2 regions of the Kocuria himachalensis genome follow, and region 2 is predicted to be linked to the other one. Evidence: predicted binding sites of a transcription regulator. Region 2 holds the regulator's gene; the other holds the start of a gene.
What was found. The regulator HrcA, encoded in region 2, represses chaperone genes, less so after heat shock. The targets are predictions, from matches to a motif close to TTNGCACTCGNNNNNNNCGAGTGCNAA.
Positions count from the first base shown of each region.

Region 1: a site for HrcA is predicted at 10,205-10,231, ahead of groES (co-chaperone GroES). Genes of this name have one in related genera too.

Region 1 is NZ_BAAGPL010000005.1:199,681-211,157, forward strand. Features, by position in the region: gene guaB (IMP dehydrogenase) at 1-1,137, opposite strand, end outside; gene ACYVM4_RS04350 (acyltransferase family protein) at 1,216-3,315, opposite strand; gene ACYVM4_RS04355 (acyltransferase family protein) at 3,655-5,757, opposite strand; gene ACYVM4_RS04360 (acyltransferase family protein) at 5,754-7,823, opposite strand; gene groL (chaperonin GroEL) at 7,982-9,583, opposite strand; gene groES (co-chaperone GroES) at 9,743-10,039, opposite strand; gene ACYVM4_RS04375 (siderophore ABC transporter substrate-binding protein) at 10,471-11,442, shown strand.
Region 2 is NZ_BAAGPL010000008.1:38,622-48,018, forward strand. Features, by position in the region: gene lepA (translation elongation factor 4) at 1-1,065, shown strand, start outside; gene hemW (radical SAM family heme chaperone HemW) at 1,065-2,309, shown strand; gene ACYVM4_RS05695 (DUF4870 domain-containing protein) at 2,417-2,881, opposite strand; gene ACYVM4_RS05700 (DUF3097 domain-containing protein) at 3,038-3,901, opposite strand; gene hrcA (heat-inducible transcriptional repressor HrcA) at 4,077-5,084, shown strand; gene dnaJ (molecular chaperone DnaJ) at 5,157-6,308, shown strand; gene ACYVM4_RS05715 (16S rRNA (uracil(1498)-N(3))-methyltransferase) at 6,305-7,084, shown strand; gene ACYVM4_RS05720 (GerMN domain-containing protein) at 7,101-8,027, opposite strand; gene ACYVM4_RS05725 (PhoH family protein) at 8,317-9,397, shown strand, end outside.

The sequences.
Region 1 (11,477 bases), on a different contig from region 2:
GAGCAGGGACCCGACCATCACGGAGTCCGCGCCGGCCACGAGTGCCTTGCCGATGTCGCCGGAGTACTGCAGGCCGCCGTCGGCGATCAGGGGCACGCCCGCCGGGATCGCCGCCTTCGCCGCCTCGTTGACGGCGGTGATCTGGGGGACGCCCACGCCGGCGATGATGCGGGTGGTGCAGATCGAGCCGGGGCCCACGCCCACCTTCACGGCGTCCGCGCCGGCGTCGACGATGGCCTGTGCGCCGTGGCGGGTGGCCGCCTGCCCGCCGATGACGTCGACGTGCGCGGCGGCGGTCTCCGCCTTGAGCCGGGCGATCATGTCCAGCACGCCCTGGGAGTGCCCGTTGGCGGTGTCGATGAACAGGGCGTCCACGCCGGCCTCGACGAGGGTCATGGCCCGCTCGAAGCCGTCGCCGAAGAAGCCGACGGCGGCGCCGACGCGCAGCCGGCCCTCGTCGTCCTTGGTGGCGTGGGGGTACTGCTCGGCCTTGGTGAAGTCCTTGATCGTGATCAGGCCCGTGAGCCGGCCGTCGTCGTCGACGAGCGGCAGCTTCTCGATCTTGTTGGTCGCCAGCAGCTGGTGGGCGTCGTCCTTCGCCATCCCGACCTTGCCGGTGATCAGCGGCATCGGCGTCATGATCTCGTGCACCCGTCGCCGCGGGAACTCGCTCTCCGGCAGGTACCGGGTGTCGCGGTTGGTGATGATGCCCAGCAGCTTCTGCTCGGCGTCCACGACGGGCAGGCCGGACACCCGGTAGTAGCCGCAGAGCCGGTCCAGCTCCTCGAGGGTCGCCTCCGGGGAGATGGTCACGGGGTCGGTGATCATCCCGGACTCGCTGCGCTTCACCCGGTCCACGTGCTCGGCCTGGTCCTGGATCGAGAGGTTGCGGTGGATCACCCCGATGCCGCCCTGGCGGGCCATCGCGATCGCCATCGAGGACTCGGTGACGGTGTCCATGGCGGCGGACAGCAACGGAACCTCCAGGCTGATGCGCCGGGACAGGCGGGTGCGCGTCGACGCCTCGGACGGGATGACGTCCGTGTTGCCGGGCAGCAGCAGGACGTCGTCGTAGGTCAGGCCGGTGAACCCGAAGGGGTCCTCGGACAGGGCGGTGGGGACGGCGGTATCCGACACGGTGGGGCCTTTCAGCTTCGAGGGAGTCGCACCCATTCTACGGGCCGGGCCCCGGCCGGCGGACGGCTGTGGCCGCTCTCACGACCCGACGGGGAACCCGGCCCCGTCCGCGAGCAGGGCCTCCTCGACCCGTTCCGCGAACAGGGGCGCCAGGGTCCGGACGTACTCGACGGTGAGGTGGTTGTTGTCCCAGTACGTGAACACGTTGCCGACGACCGGGGCGCAGGTGCCGTCCGGGCAGATGAGGTCTCCCATGTCGACCATCGTGACCCGCGGCAGCTCGGCCACCGGGGCCAGCGGGCTGTCCGGGCCCAGGATCACGTGGGAGGCGGTGCACTCGGCGGCGTCGGCCCCGTGGTCCGCGGCGCAGCGTGCGGGGACGAAGTCGAACCGGGCGTTGTCACGCAGCCCGACCACCTGGATGCCGCGCTCCGCCAGCCCGCGGATGCGCTGCTCCATCCCGGGGGTGAACTGCTCCTGGTCCTCGTCCGTGCTGCGGGTGCCCTGCACCAGCACCAGGTCCGGGCCCACGGCCTCCACCACGGGGTCGGTGCCCTCGAGCCAGCGGGCGCACGCCTCGTGGTCGGCCACCTGCTCCTCCGGCAGGGCGTACAGGCAGTTGCCGCGGATGTAGGTGACCACGCGCCAGTCGTTGCGCTCGGCCAGGAGCTCGACGGCCGGGATCCACTGGTGCACGTGGCTGTTGCCGATGACCAGCATCGTGGCGGAGGGCTCGGGGTTCGGGACGGTGTCGAAGCACCACTGCTGGAAGCGCTCGTCGATCCCCGTGCCGGGCGGGCAGGGCTCGCCGAGCGACGGCTTGGCGTACGGCTCCCCGGTGATCACGGGGATGGTCTCGGCGTCCGGGTCGCCCTGGTACCGGAAGCCCGGCAGCAGGGCGGCCGCCCCGGGGTTGTTGCGGTCGGCGGCGGCGGAGATCTCGAGGGCCCGCCGCTCCTCGGCCACCCGGGCCGCGGTCACGGGGACCGCGACCGCCGCGAGGCACACGACGATCACGGCGGCCAGCCGCAGCCGGCTCCGCTCGGGCCAGGCCCAGCGCTTGAGCGGGTCCTCGACCAGCCGGGTGACGAGCACCGCGAGCACCAGGCAGACCAGGACGATGGCCGCTCCGGAGCGGGGACCGGCCATGGGCCGGTCGCGCAGCACGAGGTAGGTGATCAGCACCGGCCAGTGGATGAGGTAGAGGGCGTAGGCGGAGTCCCCCAGCCGCACCAGGGGCGCCGAGGCGAGGATCCGGTCCAGGCCGAAGCGCGACCCGGACTGCCCGGCCACGATGATCGCCGCCGCCGAGAGCAGCGGCCACAGCGCGATCCACCCGGGGAACGCCCCCTGCACGTCGACGAGCACGCCCACCGAGACCATGCTCAGCAGCCCGGCCCAGCCGAGTGCCACGCGCCCCCTGCGGCCGGGCCGGATCCAGGGCACGGCCAGGGCCAGCAGCGATCCGAGGGCGAACTCCCACAGCCGGGTGCGGGTGTCGAAGTAGGCGAACTCCTGCTGCGCCGCCGTGCTGTGCACCGACCACGCCAAGGAGGCCGCGAAGACCAGCCCGAAGATCACCGCCAGCACCGGCACGGGGCTCCACCGGGTCCTCCGCGCGATCAGCCACGCCGCCCCGAACACCAGCGGCCACAGCAGGAACACCTGTCCCTGCACGGACAGGGACCAGAAGTGCTGGAACGGCGACGCGGTCGAGTGGTCGGCGGCGTAGTAGTCGACGGCGCTCAGCGCCAGCGCCCAGTTCTCCGCGTAGAACACCGAGGCCAGCGCCTCGGAGCGCCACTGCCCGGCGTCGTAGCCCGGGTAGAACAGCTCCACCAGCACCAGGGTGGCCAGGATGGTGAGCACCGCCAGGGGCAGCAGCCGCTTGAACACGTGCAGCCAGTACCGTCCCAGCGCCAGGGGCCGTCCCGCCTCGAGCTTGCGCACGAAGGACAGGGTCAGGAAGAACGCCGAGATCAGCAGGAAGACGTCCACGCCGCCGGAGACCCGGCCGAGGAAGACGTGGTAGACCACCACGAGCAGCACCGCCACCGCCCGCAGCCCCTGCACCTCGGGGCGGAACCCGGAGTACCGGCCTCCCCGCCGCTGCGCCGCGTCCTCGCCTGCGGAGGTCCCGGTGGACGGTTGCGGAGCGGTGGCGTGCACGGTGGCCACGGGGCACCTCCAGGGGGGAGCGTCCCCGGCGCGGCCGCGGGGCGGCGCCGGGAGGGGGGAACGGGGGGAGGACGAACGGAGGGGGAAGAACGAGGGGGACAACGAGGGGGAAGAACGAGGGGCGGGGCCGGGGGAAGGCCCGTCGTGACCTTATCGCACGACCGGCGCGGCGCGGGGCACCCGCCCACGGGGCGCCGTGCTGCGGCGCCGAGGCACGGGGCGCCGTGCTGCGGCGCCGAGGCAGGGGGCGTCCCGGCGCGGACGGCGCCGCACGGCACGGCTGCACGGCGGCGCGGGGCGGTGCCCACGGCGGGTCCCGGCGCCGCGGCCGGGTGCTGGTCAGGGCCGGAGGCCGTCCGTGCTGAGGGCCTCCCGGAACCGCTCGCCGAAGACCGGGGCGGCGCTCTGCGAGTACACCCGGCTGAGGTGGTCGTCGTCCCAGTACACGTAGACGTTGCCGACGACCGGCGGGCACTGCCCCGCCGGGCAGATCAGGTCGGTGAGGTCCAGGGTCGAGTAGAGCGGCAGCTCGCGGGCGAGCGGCAGCGCGGGATCGGGCGTGCCCACCATGGGGTGCGTGAAGGTGCACCGGGGGTCGTCCTCCCCGTTCAGCACTGCGCACTCGGCCGGCGCCTCCGGGAAGCGGGGGGTGTCGCGGATCCCGACGACGGGGATCCCGCGGTCGGTGAGCTCGCGGATCCGCTGCTCCAGGCCGGGCCGGAGGAACTCCCTCTCCTGGTCCGTGAACGTCGACTGGACCACGACGAGGTCGGGGTCGGCCGTGCCGATCATCTGCTCGGCGCCCTCGAACCAGGCCCGGCAGCTCTCCGAGCCCGGCTGGTCCTCGGCGGCGGCGTAGAAGCAGCCCGGCTGGATCCAGGTCAGCACCCGCCACCGCTCGGCCTCCGCGAGGGGCCGCAGCGCGGGGAGCCAGTGCTGCAGGTGGCTGTTGCCGAGCACGAGCACCGTCCGCTCGGGGGCCGCCTGCGCGACGCTCTCGTGGCAGAAGCGGCGGAGCTCCTCCGGCAGGGCGAGGTCCTCGGGGCAGGCCTCGCCGAGGGAGGCGGGCTGTCTCGGCAGGTCCTCCGGCAGGGGCAGGGTCGGGGCGTCCGGGTCGCCGCGGAACTCGAAGCCGGGCTCGAGGACGGCGGCCCCGGGGTTGTTGCGGACGGCCTCGGACTGGATCCGGTCGGCACGCCGGTCCTCCACGTGCTGCCAGGCGAGCACGGGAGCGGCGACCAGGGCGAGGCAGAGCACCACGACCCCGGCGAGGCGCCGCTTGTTCCGCTCCGGCCACGCCCAGGCCTTGAACCGGTCCTCGACCAGCCGGGTGGCCAGCACCGCGAGCACCAGGGACACGAGGATGATCACCACCCCGGAGCGGGGCCCGGCCATGGGCCGGTCGCGCAGCACGAGGTAGGTGATCAGCACCGGCCAGTGGATGAGGTAGAGGGCGTAGGCGGAGTCCCCCAGCCGCACCAGGGGCGCCGAGGCGAGGATCCGGTCCAGCCCGAACGGGGACCCGGTCCGGCCGGCCACGATGATCGCGGCCGCCGAGAGCAGCGGCCACAGCGCGATCCACCCGGGGAACGCCCCCTGCACGTCGACGAGCACGCCCACCGAGACCATGCTGGCCAGCCCCAGCCAGCCCAGGGCCACTCGGGCGGTCCGCGGCGGCCTCAGGTACGGCAGGGCGAGGGCGAGCAGCGATCCGAGGGCGAACTCCCACAGCCGGGTGCGGGTGTCGAAGTAGGCGAACTCCTGCTGCGCCGCCGTGCTGTGCACCGACCACGCCAGGGAGGCCAGGAACACGGCGCCGAACATCGCGACCAGGACGGGGACGGGCCGGAGGGTCCCCCGCCGCGTGAGGAGCCAGGTGGCGGCGAAGATCAGCGGCCACAGCAGGAACACCTGTCCCTGCACGGACAGGGACCAGAAGTGCTGGAACGGCGACGCGGTCGAGTGGTCGGCGGCGTAGTAGTCGACGGCGCTCAGCGCCAGCGCCCAGTTCTCCGCGTAGAACACCGAGGCCAGCGCCTCGGACCGCCACTGCCCGGCGTCGGAGCCGGGGTAGACGGCGGCCACCAGGACGAGGGTGCCGAGGATGGTGAGCACCGCCAGGGGCAGCAGCCGCTTGAACACGTGCAGCCAGTACCGTCCCAGCGCCAGCGGGCGCCCCGCCTCGAGCTTGCGCACGAAGGACAGAGTCAGGAAGAACGCCGAGATCAGCAGGAAGACGTCCACGCCGCCGGAGACCCGGCCGAGGAAGACGTGGTAGACCACCACGAGCAGCACCGCGACGAACCGCAGCCCCTGCACCTCGGGGCGGAACCCGGAGTACCGGGCCACCCGCCGGGCCGTGGCCGCATCGACGCCTCCGGGGCCGTCCGCGGACGGGGCCCCCGGCCCCGGACGCGGGGCACCGGCCTGCACCGTGCTCACGAGGGCACCTCCTGGAGCAGCGTGCCGGGGAGCCGCGTCTCGAGGGCCGGCGCCATCGTCCGCGCGTAGGTCCACGTGAGGTGGTGCGGGTCGAAGAAGACGTGCACGTTGCCCACCACGGGGCGGCACAGTCCCTCCGGGCAGATGAGGTCGGTGAGGTCGAGCGAGGCGAAGCCGTTCCGGTCCTGGAGGGCGTCGGCCGGGTTGACGGGGGCCAGGACCTGCTCGACGGGGACGCGGCACTGCTCGGCGTCCTGGCCGTGGCGCTCGGCGCACTCGTAGGGGTTGAAGTCGAACCGGGGGTTGTCCCGGAAGCCGACGACGTCGATGCCCTGGCCCGTGAGGCGGTCGACCAGTTCCGGGAACCCGCCGACCAGGGCCTCGGCGGGGCCGTCCATCCGGGCCGCGTAGGTCGAGGTCGTCATGACCGCGTCCGGCGCGAGCCGCTCCACGTACTCGATCGCCGCGTCGTTGCCCGCGTGGCACGCGTCCCCCTCCGGGCGCACCGCGAAGGCGCAGCCCGGCTGCAGCACGGCGACGAGCTGCCAGTTGCGCTCCTCCGCGAGGGGGATCACCGCGCCCATGAACTGCTCCATGTGGGAGTTGCCGACCACCGCGATCGTGCGCTCGGGATCCGGCAGGGCCGGGCTCTGGCGGCAGTACTGCTCGAGGACCTCCTGCTCGGGGGCGAACGCCCCGGAGCAGGGCTCGGGCAGTCCCACCCACTCGTCGCCCAGCGCGGAGGCCAGGGGCAGGGTCGGGGCGTCCGGGTCGCCCCGGAACTCGAAGCCCGGCTCCAGCACCGCGGCCCCCGGATTGTTGCGGGCGGCCTGCTCCGCCAGCACCGCCGCCCGCCGCGCGTCGGCCTGCTGCCACACCAGCACCGGCACCGCGACCAGCGCCAGGCTCACCGCCACGGACACCGCCAGCCGCCGCTTGTCCCGCTCGGGCCACGCCCACCGCTGGAACGGGCGCTCCACCAGCTTCGTGGCGGCCACCGCCAGCACCAGGGAGACCAGGATGATCACGACCCCCGACCGCGGACCGGCCACCGGCCGGTCCCGCAGCACCAGGTAGGTGATCAGCAGCGGCCAGTGCACCAGGTACAGCGCGTACGAGGCGTCCCCCAGCCGCACCAGCGGCCGGGAGGCCAGGAGCCGGTCCAGGCCGAACGGGGAGCCGGACTGTCCGGCGACGATGACCGCCGCCGCCGAGAGCAGCGGCCACAGCGCGATCCATCCCGGGAAGGCGCCCTGCACGTCGATCAGCACCCCGACCGAGACCATGCTGGCCATCCCGGCCCAGCCCAGCGCCACGCGCATCGCCCGCGGCGGGTGCAGGTACGGCACCGCCAGAGCCAGCAGCGAGCCCAGGGCGAACTCCCACAGCCGGGCCCGGGTGTCGAAGTAGGCGAACGCCTGGTCCGTGGCGGTCGTGTGCACCGACCACGCGAGGGAGACCGCGAAGATCAGCCCGAAGCACACGGCCAGCACCGGCACCGGCCGCCACCGCCCGCTCCGGCACACCAGCCACGCCGCCCCGAACACCAGCGGCCACAGCAGGAACACCTGTCCCTGCACCGACAGGGACCAGAAGTGCTGGAACGGGGAGGCCGTGGAGTCGTCGGCCGCGTAGTAGTCCACCTGGGCCAGCGCCAGCGCCCAGTTCTCCACGTAGAACACCGAGGCCAGGGCCTCCGTGCGGACCCGGTCGATCCGCGCCTCCGGGAAGAACCACCACGCCAGCACCAGGGTGGCCAGGACGGTGAGCACCGCCAGGGGCAGCAGCCGCTTGAACACGTGCAGCCAGTACCGTCCCAGCGCCAGCGGGCGCCCCGCCTCGAGCTTGCGCACGAAGGACAGGGTCAGGAAGAACGCCGAGATCAGCAGGAAGACGTCCACGCCCCCGGACACCCGGTCCAGGAAGACGTGGTAGACCACCACGAGCAGCACCGCGACGAACCGCAGCCCCTGCACCTCGGGGCGGAACCCGGCGTACCGGGCCACCCGCCGGGCCGTGGCCGGCTCGACACCGGCGGGCGTGCTCTGCTCACCGAGGGTCGTCATGGGCATCTCCTGGGAACACCGTGCCGCTGGGGGCGCGGCAGTGGTCGGGCGGACCCCCGCACTCTACCGGAGGTCACGGTGCGCACCCCGGGACGGCGACGGACCCGCCCCACCGGTGGTGGGACGGGTCCGAGGGCGAGCCGGGTCGGTGCTGTCGGTCAGTGCTGGTGGCTGTGCCCGTCGTCGTCGGCGGGCTTGTCCGTCACGAGCGTCTCGGTGGTCAGCACGAGCGCCGCGATGGACGCGGCGTTCTGCAGCGCCGAGCGGGTGACCTTGACCGGGTCGATGATGCCCGCGCCGACCATCTCGACGTACTCGCCGGTGGCGGCGTCGTAGCCGTGGCCGGCCTCGAGCTCGGCCACGCGGGAGGCCACCACGGCCCCGTCCTGGCCGGCGTTCTGGGCGATCCAGTACAGCGGCTGCCGGAGGGCGCGGCGGACGATGCCGAGGGCGGTCGCGGCGTCGCCGGTGAGCCCGAGGTCGGACTCGTCGAGGACCTTCGCGGCCTGCACGAGGGCGGTGCCGCCGCCGGAGACGATGCCCTGCTCGAGGGCCGCGCGCGTCGAGGACACGGCGTCCTCGATGCGGTGCTTGCGCTCCTTCGCCTCCACCTCGGTGGCCGCGCCGACCTTGATCACGGAGACGCCGCCGGCCAGGCGGGCGAGGCGCTCCTGCAGCTTCTCGCGGTCCCACTCGGAGTCGCTGCGCTCGGCCTCGGCGCGGATCGTGGCGACCCGGTCCTCGATCTCGGCCTGGGTGCCGCCGCCGTCGACCAGGGTGGTCGTGTTCTTGGTGACCGTGACGCGGCGGGCGGTGCCCAGCTGCTCCAGCGTGACCTGGTCGAGGCTGATGCCCAGTTCGCTGGTGATGAGCTGGCCACCGGTGAGGACGGCGAGGTCCTGCAGGATCGCCTTGCGGCGGTCGCCGAAGCCGGGGGCCTTGAGGGCCACGACGTCGAGGGTGCCGCGCAATTTGTTGACCACCAGGGTGGACAGGGCCTCGCCCTCGACGTCCTCGGCGATGATGGTCAGCGGCTTCTTGGCCTGGAGGACCTTCTCCAGCACGGGCATGAGCTCCGGGACGGAGGAGATCTTGCCCTGGTACAGCAGCACCAGGGAGTTCTCCATGACCGCTTCCTGGCGCTCGGCGTCGGTCACGAAGGACGGGGACAGGTAGCCCTTGTCGAACTGCATGCCCTCGGTGACGTCGAGCTCGACCTCGGTGCTCGAGCCGTCCTCGATCGTGATGACGCCGTCCTTGCCGACGGTCTCGAAGGCCCGGGCGATGAGCTCGCCGATCGCCGGGTCCTGCGCCGAGATGGTCGCCACGTGGGCGACGTTGGCGCCCTCCACGGGGCGGGCGTTCTCGAGCAGGCGCTCGGAGACGGCCTCGACGGCCTTCTCGATGCCGCGCTTGAGGCTCAGCGGGTCGGCCCCGGCGGCCACGTTGCGCAGGCCCTCCTTGACCAGGGCCTGGGCGAGCACGGTGGCGGTGGTGGTGCCGTCGCCGGCGACGTCGTTGGTCTTGGTCGCCACCTCCTTGGCGAGCTGGGCCCCGAGGTTCTCGTACGGGTCGTCGAGCTCGACCTCGCGGGCGATGGTCACGCCGTCGTTGGTGATGGTGGGGGCGCCCCACTTCTTGTCGAGCACCACGTTGCGCCCGCGCGGGCCGAGGGTGACCTTGACGGTGTCGGCGAGCTTGTTGACGCCGTTCTCGAGGGACTTGCGGGCGGCGTCGTCGAACGCCAGCTGCTTGGCCATGGGCGAAGAGCTCCTTCTGGGGTGGCTGGGGTCGCCAGCGGATGTCGGGGATCTGGATCGGCGAAGGGTGCCCGCCGCGGGCCCGCCGGAACAGCGGGGCGTGCGGCGGGCACCCTTCGTCAGGACTGCGCGGTCTGCGCCGGGTCGGTGCGGCCCGGTCTACTTCTCGACGACGGCGAGCACGTCGCGGGCCGGGAGCACCAGGTACTCCTCGCCGTTGTACTTGACCTCGGTCCCGCCGTACTTGGAGAAGATCACGACGTCGCCCTCCTTGACGTCGACCGGGATGCGGTTGCCGGAGTCGTCGACACGACCGGGACCGACGGCCAGAACCTTGCCCTCCTGGGGCTTCTCCTTGGCGGTGTCCGGGATGACGAGACCGGACGCGGTGGTCTGCTCAGCGGCGAGCGGCTGGACGACGATGCGATCCTCGAGAGGCTTGATGGAGACCGACACGATCTCTCCTTGTCTGTAGGGGTGGAAAACGGTGGGCGACCGCGGGCGGAGCCCGCCGTCGGGCTTCGGGCCGGTCGGCGCACCGACCGCCGTCGCGGTGCCGGTCGATCGCCTGGCCCTTAGCACCCTCACCCGGAGAGTGCCAAGGCCAACTGTAGGAGGGGGCTGGCAGTCGGTCAAGGCGAGTGCCAATGGGCGGGGCGGCCGGGAACGGCGCTGAACGAATTACGTCACGCCGGTGTTCGCCAATGATTTGCCTCACGCCCGCACGACCCTCTAGGTTGAGCGGTAAGGCAACCCTTACCTCGGCCGAGCAGCGGTGCCCTCCCCGTCGTCCCCGCACACCGGTGTGCGGGTTCGTCGCGCCCACCGGACCCCGCCGGTGTCCTCCGCCCCGGAGCACGCCGGCGCCCCCTGCACGAAGGAAGACCATGAACCGCACTCTCCGACACCGCTCCACCGCCCTGCTGGCCGCCGTCTCGGCCCTGGCCCTCGCGGGCTGCTCGACCTCCGGCGCGGCGACCACCGAGGAGGGCTCGCCGAGCGCCGCCTCGGCGGAGACCGTCAGCGTGGAGCACGCGCAGGGCACCACGGACGTCCCCGTGGACCCGCAGAACGTGATCACGTTCGACCTCGGGGTCCTCGACTCGATGCAGGCGCTGGACGAGGACGTCCAGGGCCTGCCGAAGGGCGGCAGCCTGCCGGAGCAGTTCTCCGAGTACGGGTCGGACGAGTACGTCAACGCGGGGTCCATGAAGGAGCCGGACCTGGAGGCCGTCGCCGAGGCCGCCCCGGACCTGATCATCATCTCGGGGCGCACCGCCGACTTCTACGACGAGCTCGCCGAGATCGCCCCCACCGTGGACCTCTCGCTCGACCAGACCGACGCGCTGAACTCCTTCACCGACCAGTCCCGGACGCTCGGCGAGATCTTCGGCAAGGAGACCGAGGTCGAGGAGCGGCTGGCCGCCATCGAGGAGCAGGTCGAGGAGACGAAGGCCCGCACCGCCGAGGCCGGCACCGCGATGTTCGTGCTGACCAGCGCCGGCGAGGTCAACGCCTACGGCCCGAACTCGCGCTTCGGCAACATCGTCTTCGACCTGCTGGGCTTCGAGTCCGCCGCCGACGTCCAGGCCGAGGGCACCCACGGCGAGGCCGTCTCCTTCGAGGCGATCGCCGCCGCGGACCCCGACCACCTCTTCGTCCTGGACCGCGACACCGCCATCGGCCAGTCCGGCGGCGAGGCCGCCCAGCAGGTGCTCGACAACGAGCTCGTCAACGGCACCTCCGCGGCGCAGCAGGACCGGATCACCTACGTGGACAGCGCGAGCTGGTACCTGGTCGGCTTCGGCCTGGACAACTTCCCGGCCATGATCGGCGAGATCCAGGACTCCCTCTCCTGATCCGCCGGCCCGGTCGAGCGCGACCCCCGGCTGCT
Region 2 (9,397 bases):
GGCGTGGGCGAGGTCGGCTATCTCATCACCGGGGTCAAGGACGTGCGCCAGTCCCGGGTGGGGGACACGGTGACCAACCACCAGCGGCCGGCGATGGAGGACCTGGGCGGCTACGAGGACCCCAAGCCGATGGTCTTCTCGGGGCTGTTCCCCATCGACGGCTCCGACTACCCGGTCCTGCGCGACGCCCTGGACAAGCTCCAGCTCAACGACGCCGCCCTGGTCTACGAGCCCGAGAACTCTGCGGCCCTGGGCTTCGGCTTCCGCTGCGGGTTCCTGGGACTGCTCCACCTCGAGATCGTCCGGGAGCGCCTCGAGCGCGAGTTCAACCTCGACCTGATCTCCACCGCGCCGTCCGTGAGCTACAACGTCACCCTCGAGGACCGTTCCGAGCGGATGGTCACGAACCCGTCCGAGTTCCCCGAGGGGAAGATCGCCGAGATCCGCGAGCCCATGGTCGCCGCGACGGTGCTGGCCCCGTCCGAGTTCATCGGCGCGATCATGGAGCTGTGCCAGTCCAAGCGCGGTCAGCTCAAGGGCATGGACTACCTCTCCGAGGACCGGGTGGAGCTGCGCTACCGGCTGCCCCTGGCCGAGATCGTCTTCGACTTCTTCGACCAGCTGAAGTCGCGCACCAAGGGCTACGCGTCCCTGGACTGGAAGGCCGAGGGCGAGGAGGCCGCGGACCTCGTCAAGGTGGACATCCTCCTGCAGGGCGAGCCGGTGGACGCCTTCAGCGCGATCACCCACCGGGACAAGGCGTACGCCTACGGGGTGATGATGACCGGCAAGCTGCGCGAGCTCATCCCGCGCCAGCAGTTCGAGGTCCCCATCCAGGCGGCCATCGGCTCCCGGGTGATCGCCCGCGAGAACATCCGGGCGATCCGCAAGGACGTGCTCTCCAAGTGCTACGGCGGCGACATCTCGCGCAAGCGCAAGCTGCTCGAGAAGCAGAAGGAGGGCAAGAAGCGGATGAAGATGGTGGGCCGCGTGGAGGTCCCTCAGGAGGCGTTCGTCGCGGCACTGTCCTCCGACGAGGCCGGGGCGAAGGACAAGAAGAAGTAGTGGCCCCCGCCCAGCCGGAGGGCCTGCCCGGCCCGCTCGACGGACTGCTGCCGCCCTCCGCCGCCGAGGGCTCCGCGGACCGCACGCTCAGCCTCTACGTGCACGTGCCGTTCTGCGCGGTCCGGTGCGGCTACTGCGACTTCAACACCTACACGGCCGTGGAGCTCGGGTCCGGGGTGTCCCAGGACGCCTACGCCGGCGACGCCGCGGCGGAGGTCCGCTGGGCGCGCCGGGTGCTCGAGGACTCCGGGACCGCCCCCCGCCCGCTGCACAGCGTGTTCTTCGGCGGCGGCACCCCCACCCTGCTCCCCGCCGAGGACCTCGCCGCCGTCCTGGTGCAGGCCCGGGAGAGCTTCGGGCTCGCCGCGGGCGCCGAGGTGACCACCGAGGCCAATCCGGACTCCGTGACGCCCGAGTCCCTGGCGGTGCTGGCGTCGGCGGGGGTGACCCGGGTGTCCTTCGGGATGCAGTCCGCCGTCCCGCACGTGCTCGCCGTCCTGGACCGCACGCACGACCCCGACAACGTGCCGCGCGCGGTCCGGTGGGCCCGCGAGGCGGGCCTGGGCGTCAGCGTGGACCTGATCTACGGCACCCCGGGGGAGTCCCTGGCCGACTGGGAGCACTCGGTGCGCACGGCCGTGGGCTACGCGCCCGACCACGTCTCCGCGTACTCGCTGATCATCGAGGACGGGACGAAGCTCGCGGCGCGGATGCGGCGCGGGGAGGTCCCGCCGATCGACGAGGACGACCAGGCCGACAAGTACGAGCTCGCGGACCGGGTGCTCGCGGAGGCCGGCTTCGAGTGGTACGAGGTGAGCAACTGGGCCCGGCCCGCCGGCGGCGCGGACGCCGGGGCCCACCGCAGCCGGCACAACCTCGCGTACTGGCGCAACCAGGACTGGTGGGGGATCGGGCCCGGGGCGCACTCGCACGTGGGGGGGACGCGCTGGTGGAACCTCAAGCACCCCGTGCCCTACACGAACCGGGTGCGCGCGCGGCAGTCGCCCGCGGCCGGGCGCGAGATCCTCGACGCGGGGACCCGGCACCTCGAGCGCGTGATGCTCGAGGCCCGGATCCGGGACGGACTGCCCACGGCCGCCCTGGCCGAGGACGGGCGTGCGGCGGTGGCCGGGCTGATCGCCGACGGTCTGGTGGAGCCCGCGGCGGCGCTGCGCGGCACGGTGGTGCTGACGCTGCGGGGCCGGCTCCTGGGCGACGCCGTGGTGCGGCGGCTGCTCACCTGACGAAGGCATCCCGTCGGGAGAGCCGGTTCGAGGACCGGCCGCCCCGGTCACGACCGCCTGCGCGAGGACCGGGCGCCCCGGCCGGGGCGCCCCAGCGGGGCAAGGTGTTAGCCGCGCGCGGCGCGCTCGCGGGACCGCTCGCGGAGGCGGTCGGCCAGCCGGTCGTAGAGCCGGGTGTTGAAGCGGTACAGGTGCGGCTCGCCGCCGTTGACCCGGACGCCGCCGATGAGGGAGCCGACCGCGAGCAGCAGCCACGCGGCGGCCGCGGCGAGCGCGAAGAACCACCCGATGAACGGCACCGGCGCGAGCAGGATCCCGGCCACCACCACGAGAGTCGGCAGCAGAGTGAAGTTCATGGCCTCCCTCGACTCCTGCTCGGTGAACGGGCCGCGCCCGCGGAAGACGCGGTGGACGAGGAACGAGGGGAGGAAGCCGACGACGCCGCCGAAGTGCGCCAGGGTCGCCCACTGGTGGTCCTCGGAGACGGTCAGCGGCTGGGCCACGGGGGAGAGGCCCTCGAACGGGGCCCCGGCGTTGTCGCGGCTCGATCGGGGGTCGGTCTGCACGGGCACGGATGTCCTTCGGCGGTGGGACCGCGGCGGGGCCGCGGACGGTGGGTGGGACACGACCATCCTACCGACCGGTCCGGACAGCCGGGGATCGAGCCCGCGCACGTGTGCCTTTGTGACGCCCCGCGGCCGGGCCCCGTGCACGGGGAGGGAACCGGGTCAGGCCCCGGGCGCGGTGAGGAAGTCGATGAGCTCCTCCACCCGGCCCAGCAGGGACGGCTCGAGATCGGCGTAGCTGTCCACGCGGGAGAGGATGTGCTGCCAGGCCCGTCCCAGGTCGCCGGGGGTGCGGTGCGGCCACCCGAGGGCGGCGGCGGTGCCGGTCTTCCAGTCGGTGCCCCGCGGGACCACGGGCCAGCCGTCGATGCCCAGCGTGCGCGGCTTGACCGCCTGCCAGATGTCGACGTAGGGGTGGCCCAGCACCAGGACGTTGCCCGCGGCGCCGGGCAGGCGCATGGTCTCCGCGGCGATCCTGGACTCCTTGGAACCGGCCACGAGGTGGTCGACGAGGACGCCGAGCCGCCGCCCGGGGCCCGGCCCGAACTCCCGCACGGCGGCGGGCAGGTCGTCGATGCCGTGCAGCGGCTCCACCACGATGCCCTCGACCGCCAGGTCGTGCCCCCAGACCTTGGCCACCAGCTCGGCGTCGTGGTAGCCCTCGACCCACACGCGGGAGGCCTTCGCGGTGCTCGCGCGCAACCCCTCGACGGCCACGGATCCCGAGCGCGTGCGGGAGGGCTTCTTCGCGGCGGGGGCCCGGCGGGGCTCGACGACGACCACGGGATCGCCCTCGAGCAGGAAGCCCGGACCCAGGGGGAACGCCTTGACCCGCCCTCTCCGGTCCTCGAGGCCCATCACGCGCATGCCGCCGATGGTCTCCAGGGACACGACGGCGCCGACCCAGCCGGTCGTGACGTCCTCCAGCAGCATCCCCGGGGCGACCGGGACCTCCGCGGAGACCGGCCGGCGGCGGGCGAGGGCGTCGTCGTCGAGGCTGCGCGGCCCCCAGCCGTGGTCGCTCATGGTCGTCCTCCCGGGTCGCGGTGCCGCGCGTCCGGCGCGGATCAGCCGGAAGCGTACCAAACCGCGGGCGGCGGACCGGCCGTCGGACACGGGGGCTACACTGGACGGCGTTAGCACTGTGCCCGCCCGAGTGCCAGGACGGGTCGGGGGCGAGGACGAACCGGGGAGGAGCGACGTGAACCATCCGAGACGACTGCAGATCCTGCAGGCCATCGTGGAGGACTACGTGCACTTCCGCGAGCCCGTGGGCTCCAAGGCCCTCGTGGACCGGCACCGGCTCGGCGTCTCCTCGGCCACCGTGCGCAACGACATGGCCGCGCTCGAGGAGGAGGGCCTGATCACGGCCCCCCACACGAGCTCGGGCCGGATCCCCACGGACAAGGGCTACCGCACGTTCGTCGACCAGATCGCGGCCGTCAAGCCGCTCTCGGGCCCGGAACGACGGGCCATCCAGCGGCTGCTCGACGACGCCGCCGACATCGACGACGTCATGGAGCGCACCGTGCGGCTGCTCGCGCAGCTCACCCAGCAGGTCGCGGTCGTGCAGTACCCGCACGCCTCCGGCGTGACCGTGCGCCACGTCGAGGTCGTGGACCTCGGGGCCGGCCGGGTGCTCGTGGTGCTCATCCCCACCAACGGCCGGGTGGCCCAGCGCGTCGCCGTGCTGCGGGCGCCTCTCGAGGATTCCCAGTTGCTCGAGCTGCGCGCCCGGGTGCTGGCGGCCGTGGTCGGGCGCTCCCTGACCGCGGTGCCGGACGCCCTCGCGGTGATGGCGGCAGGCACCGCCCCGCCGCTGCAACCGGCCGCCGCCGCCGTGGGGGAGGCCGTCGGCGCCCTCGCGGCCGGGGGAGCCGAGCACCGGATGGTCATGGCGGGCACCGCCAACCTCGCCCGCTCCACCGGGGACTTCCACCTGAGCATCGGCCCGGTCCTCGAGGCCCTCGAGGAGCAGGTGGTGATGCTCCGGCTGCTGTCCGAGATGGAGCAGGACGCCCGCGGGGTCGCCGTGCGGATCGGCACGGAGAACGCCGAGGGCCCCCTGTCCGAGGCCGCCGTCGTCGCCACCGGCTACGGGCCGCAGTCGAAGGTGGGGGTCGTGGGCCCCATGCGCATGGACTACCCGTCCACGATGGCCGCCGTGCGCGCCGTCGCCCGCTACCTCTCCCGTATCCTCGGGGGCTGAGCCCCCGCGGGCCCCGTTCCCCGGGGCCCTCCAGCGAAACCCACCACAGACCTCTCGACAGAACGGACCACGGTGAGCGATCACTACGAGACCCTGGGCGTGTCCCGGGACGCCAGCCAGGAAGAGATCAAGAAGGCCTACCGCAAGAAGGCCCGCCGGCTGCACCCCGACGTCAACTCCGGCCCCGAGGCCGCCGAGGACTTCAAGCGCCTCTCGCACGCCAACGACGTCCTCTCCGACCCGGAGAAGCGGCGTGTCTACGACGCGACCGGCAACGAGAACGGCACCGACACCGGCTTCGGCGGAGGCTTCCCCGGCACGGGCTTCGGCTTCGCCGACATCTTCGACACGTTCTTCCAGGGCGCCGGCGGCGCCGGCTCCGGCCGGCGCGGCCCCGCGTCCCGCACGCGCCAGGGCCAGGACGCCCTGATCAACGTCCGGGTCTCCCTCAGGGACGCGGTCTTCGGCACGGAGAAGAAGATCACGGTGGACACGGCCGTGGTCTGCCCCACCTGCGGCGGCACGTGCTGCCAGGCGGGCACCCAGCCCGAGACCTGCGACGTCTGCCACGGATCCGGCCAGGTGCAGCGCCAGGTCCAGTCGATCCTCGGCACCGTGGTCACGGCGGCGCCGTGCGCCACCTGCCAGGGCTTCGGCACCGTCATCAAGCACCCGTGCCACGAGTGCTACGGCGAGGGCCGCGTGCGCGACCGCCGCCCGCTGACCGTCAAGATCCCCGCCGGCGTCTCGACCGGCAACCGCATCCGCCTCTCGGGGCAGGGCGAGGCCGGCACCGCCGGCGGGCCGAACGGCGACCTCTACGTCGAGCTCAAGGTCGACCCCGACCCCACGTTCGAGCGCCAGGGCGACGACCTGCACGCCCGCGTCCGGGTGCCCATGACCTCCGCGGCCCTCGGCACCACCGTGACCCTCGAGACCTTCGACGGCGAGCGCGAGGTGCCCGTGGGCCCCGGCACGCAGACCGGCCACACCGTGACCCTGCACGAGCTCGGGGCCACCCGGCTGCGCGGCGGCGGCCGGGGCGAGCTGTTCGTCCACCTCGAGGTCGAGACCCCCACGGCTCTCGACGACGAACAGCGCGAGCTGCTCGAGCAGCTGTCCCGGCTGCGCGGCGAGGACCAGTCCACCGGCACCACCCTGAACTCCCCGGCCGGCTCCGGCGGCTTCTTCTCCCGGCTCAAGGACAGGTTCTCCGACCTGTGAGCCTGCCGGTCTTCAAGGTCGAGCCGGGCCGGCTCACCGGCCTCGGCCCCGGGGCGGCGCTCACCGTCACCGGCCCGGAGGCCCGGCACGCCGTCGCCGTGCGCCGTCTCGCGCCCGGTGAGCGCCTCGAGCTCGTCGACGGCGCAGGCACCCGGGCCACCGGGGAGCTGCGCACGGGGGACCGGGACAGCATGGAGGTCGGCATCGTCTCGGTGACCACCGAGCCCGCCCGCACCCCCCGGCTCCTCCTCGCCCAGGCCCTCGCGAAGGGCGAGCGGGACCTGCTGGCCGTGGAGACGGCCACCGAGCTGGGCGTCGACGCGGTGGTGCCCTGGCAGGCCGACCGCTCGATCGTGCGGTGGAAGAAGGAGCGGGCCGCCAAGAGCCACGAGAAGTGGGTGCACACCGTCGCGGCCGCCGCGAAGCAGTCCCGGCGGGCGGCCTGGCCCGAGGTGCTGCCCCTGTGCACCACCCGCGAGCTCGCCCGCCTGCTCGGGGAGCCGGGGACCCGGGGCCTGGTCCTGCACGAGGAGGCGCGCGACTCCCTCGCCGACATGCCGGGCGCCGCCGGCGACCCCTGGGCGGGCGTCGAGCGGATCGTCCTGGTCGTGGGTCCCGAGGGGGGCATCGCACCCACGGAGCTCGAGGCAATGGCCGGAGCGGGGGCCGGCGCCGTGCGGCTCGGTCCGGAGGTGCTGCGCAGCTCCACGGCCGGCCCGGCCGCGCTGGCGGTGCTCAGCGCCGCCCTGGGCCGCTGGGCCGCCGGGTCCCGCTGAGCCCGGCGCGGCCGGTTCAGCCGGCGACGACCTCCACGTCCTTGTCGTCGCGCACGGTCCCGCCCTCGGCGTCCCGGCCGACGACCGTCACCACGTAGTCGCCCGGCTCCAGCTCGAGCTCGGCCCGGAACCCGACGGTCCCGTCGCCCCGCGGGACCACGGCCGCCGCGCCGCTCGAGACGTGCTGCCCGTCCGGTCCGGCCACGGTCCATCGGCAGCCCCGGACGCCGTCCAGTGCCCGTCCCGAGAAGGTCAGGGTCCCCTCGGACCGCTCGTCCTGCCGCGGTTCGTCGAGCCAGATCGGCGCCGCCATCCCCTCGTCGGGCCGGAGGGGGCCGTCGAGGCGCACGGACCCGAAGACCTCCTCGTCGGGCCGGCCGTCCACGAGCACCACCACCTCGGCCTCCGAGCCCTTGGGCAGCAGGCCCGCCGTAGCCGCCGTGGCGGTGACCGTGTGCGCGAGCTGCTGGAGGGCCAGCCGCACCTCGCGGTCGTCCAGGTCCGGGCGGAAGGCCTCGGACGGCAGGTCCACGGTGATGGTCCCTCCGGGGGACGTCGAGGCGCCCACCCGGTCCACCGGGGACCACAGGGTCCGGTAGTCCGGGTCCGCGGGGGTCGCCCCGGTCATCAGCGCCGCCGCCGCCGCGATGGGGTCCACGGCCGCGGCCGCCTCGGAGGCGTCCCGGAACTCCCGGAACAGCCGCTCCTCCCCGTTCGCGCGGCCCACCCAGTAGACGGGCAGCTTCGTGGTGGCCACCCGGCCGTCGGCGGTGCTCGCCGTGGTCGACGGGGCCGGCGCCGTGCCCGGCGTGGTGACCGTGCCGTCGAGGGCAGGCTCCGGACCGGTGCCGCACGCGCCGAGGACGAGGACGCCCACGGCGGTCAGCGCGAGCACGGGGAACCGGCCGCGGGCGGGCTCGGGCCGGGAACGGGCAGTGGCCATGGGGGGACGCGCACCTCGGCTTTCCGGGATCGGACGGGGGGCGGTGCCGGCACTGGGGGAGGCCGCACCTGTCCCCCTGCCGGAGGACCGGACCATTCCAGCACAGCGGCCGGGGGCGTCCCCAGCCGAGGAGCCCCGGTGGCCGTGACCGATACCAAATCGGAATGTGCGCCCGGCGACCGCCGGTGCCGGTACCGCGCGGTACCCTGGAGGGAGGACGAGTCCCGTCCGCCGCCCCTTCCCCGGCGACCCACGAGAGAGCGAGAGCACGGCCCGCGCGGCCGGACCCATGACTGAGACGCTGCCCGGCACCACGCACCCCCTGACGGCCCGCACCGTCATCACCTTCCCCGACCGCGAGACGATGGTCCGGTGCCTCGGCTCCGGGGACGACACCCTGCGCCAGGTGGAGACGGCGTTCCCGGGCCTCACGACCAGCCCGCGGGGTCTCGAGCTCGGCATCGAGGGCCCGAGCGGGCCCGTGCAGATCGTCGCCACCCTCTTCGACGAGCTGAAGGTCCTGGCCGGCCGCGAGACCGCGGTCACCCCCCAGGTGATCACCCAGCTGCTCGAGCTGATCGGCCGGGACCTCACCGCCCGTCCCAGCGGCGCCCTGACCCAGAACATCCTCTCCAGCCGCGGTCGCAAGATCCGCCCGAAGACCCTCCACCAGAAGACCTACGTCGACGCCATCGACGAGCACACCGTGGTCTTCGGCATCGGTCCCGCCGGCACGGGCAAGACCTATCTCGCCATGGCCAAGGCGGTCCAGGCGCTGCAGGCCAAGGAGGTGTCCCGGATCATCCTCACGCGCCCGGCCGTGGAGGCGGGGGAGCGGCTCGGCTTCCTGCCCGGCACGCTCAGCGAGAAGATCGATCCGTACCTGCGACCGCTCTACGACGCGCTGCACGACATGATGGACCCGGACTCGATCCCCCGCCTCATGGAGGCGGGCACCATCGAGGTCGCCCCCCTCGCCTACATGCGCGGCCGCACCCTCAACGACGCGTTCATCATCCTCGACGAGGCGCAGAACACCACGCCCGAGCAGATGAAGATGTTCCTCACCCGGCTCGGCTTCGGCTCCAAGATGGTCGTCACCGGCGACGTCACCCAGGTGGACCTGCCGGGGAGCGCGGCCTCCGGCCTGCGCCAGGTCCAGCACGTGCTGGGCGGCGTCCAGGACGTCGCGTTCACGGAGATGACCGCGGAGGACGTCGTGCGCCACGAGCTGGTCAGCCGGATCGTCAGCGCCTACGACGCCTTCGACACGACCAACCGGCACCGCAACGAGCGGCGCCGGCGCAAGGACGACGCCCGTGCCGCCCGCGACGCCGCGCCGGCGGCTCCGGACGCGGACGGGGCGGAGG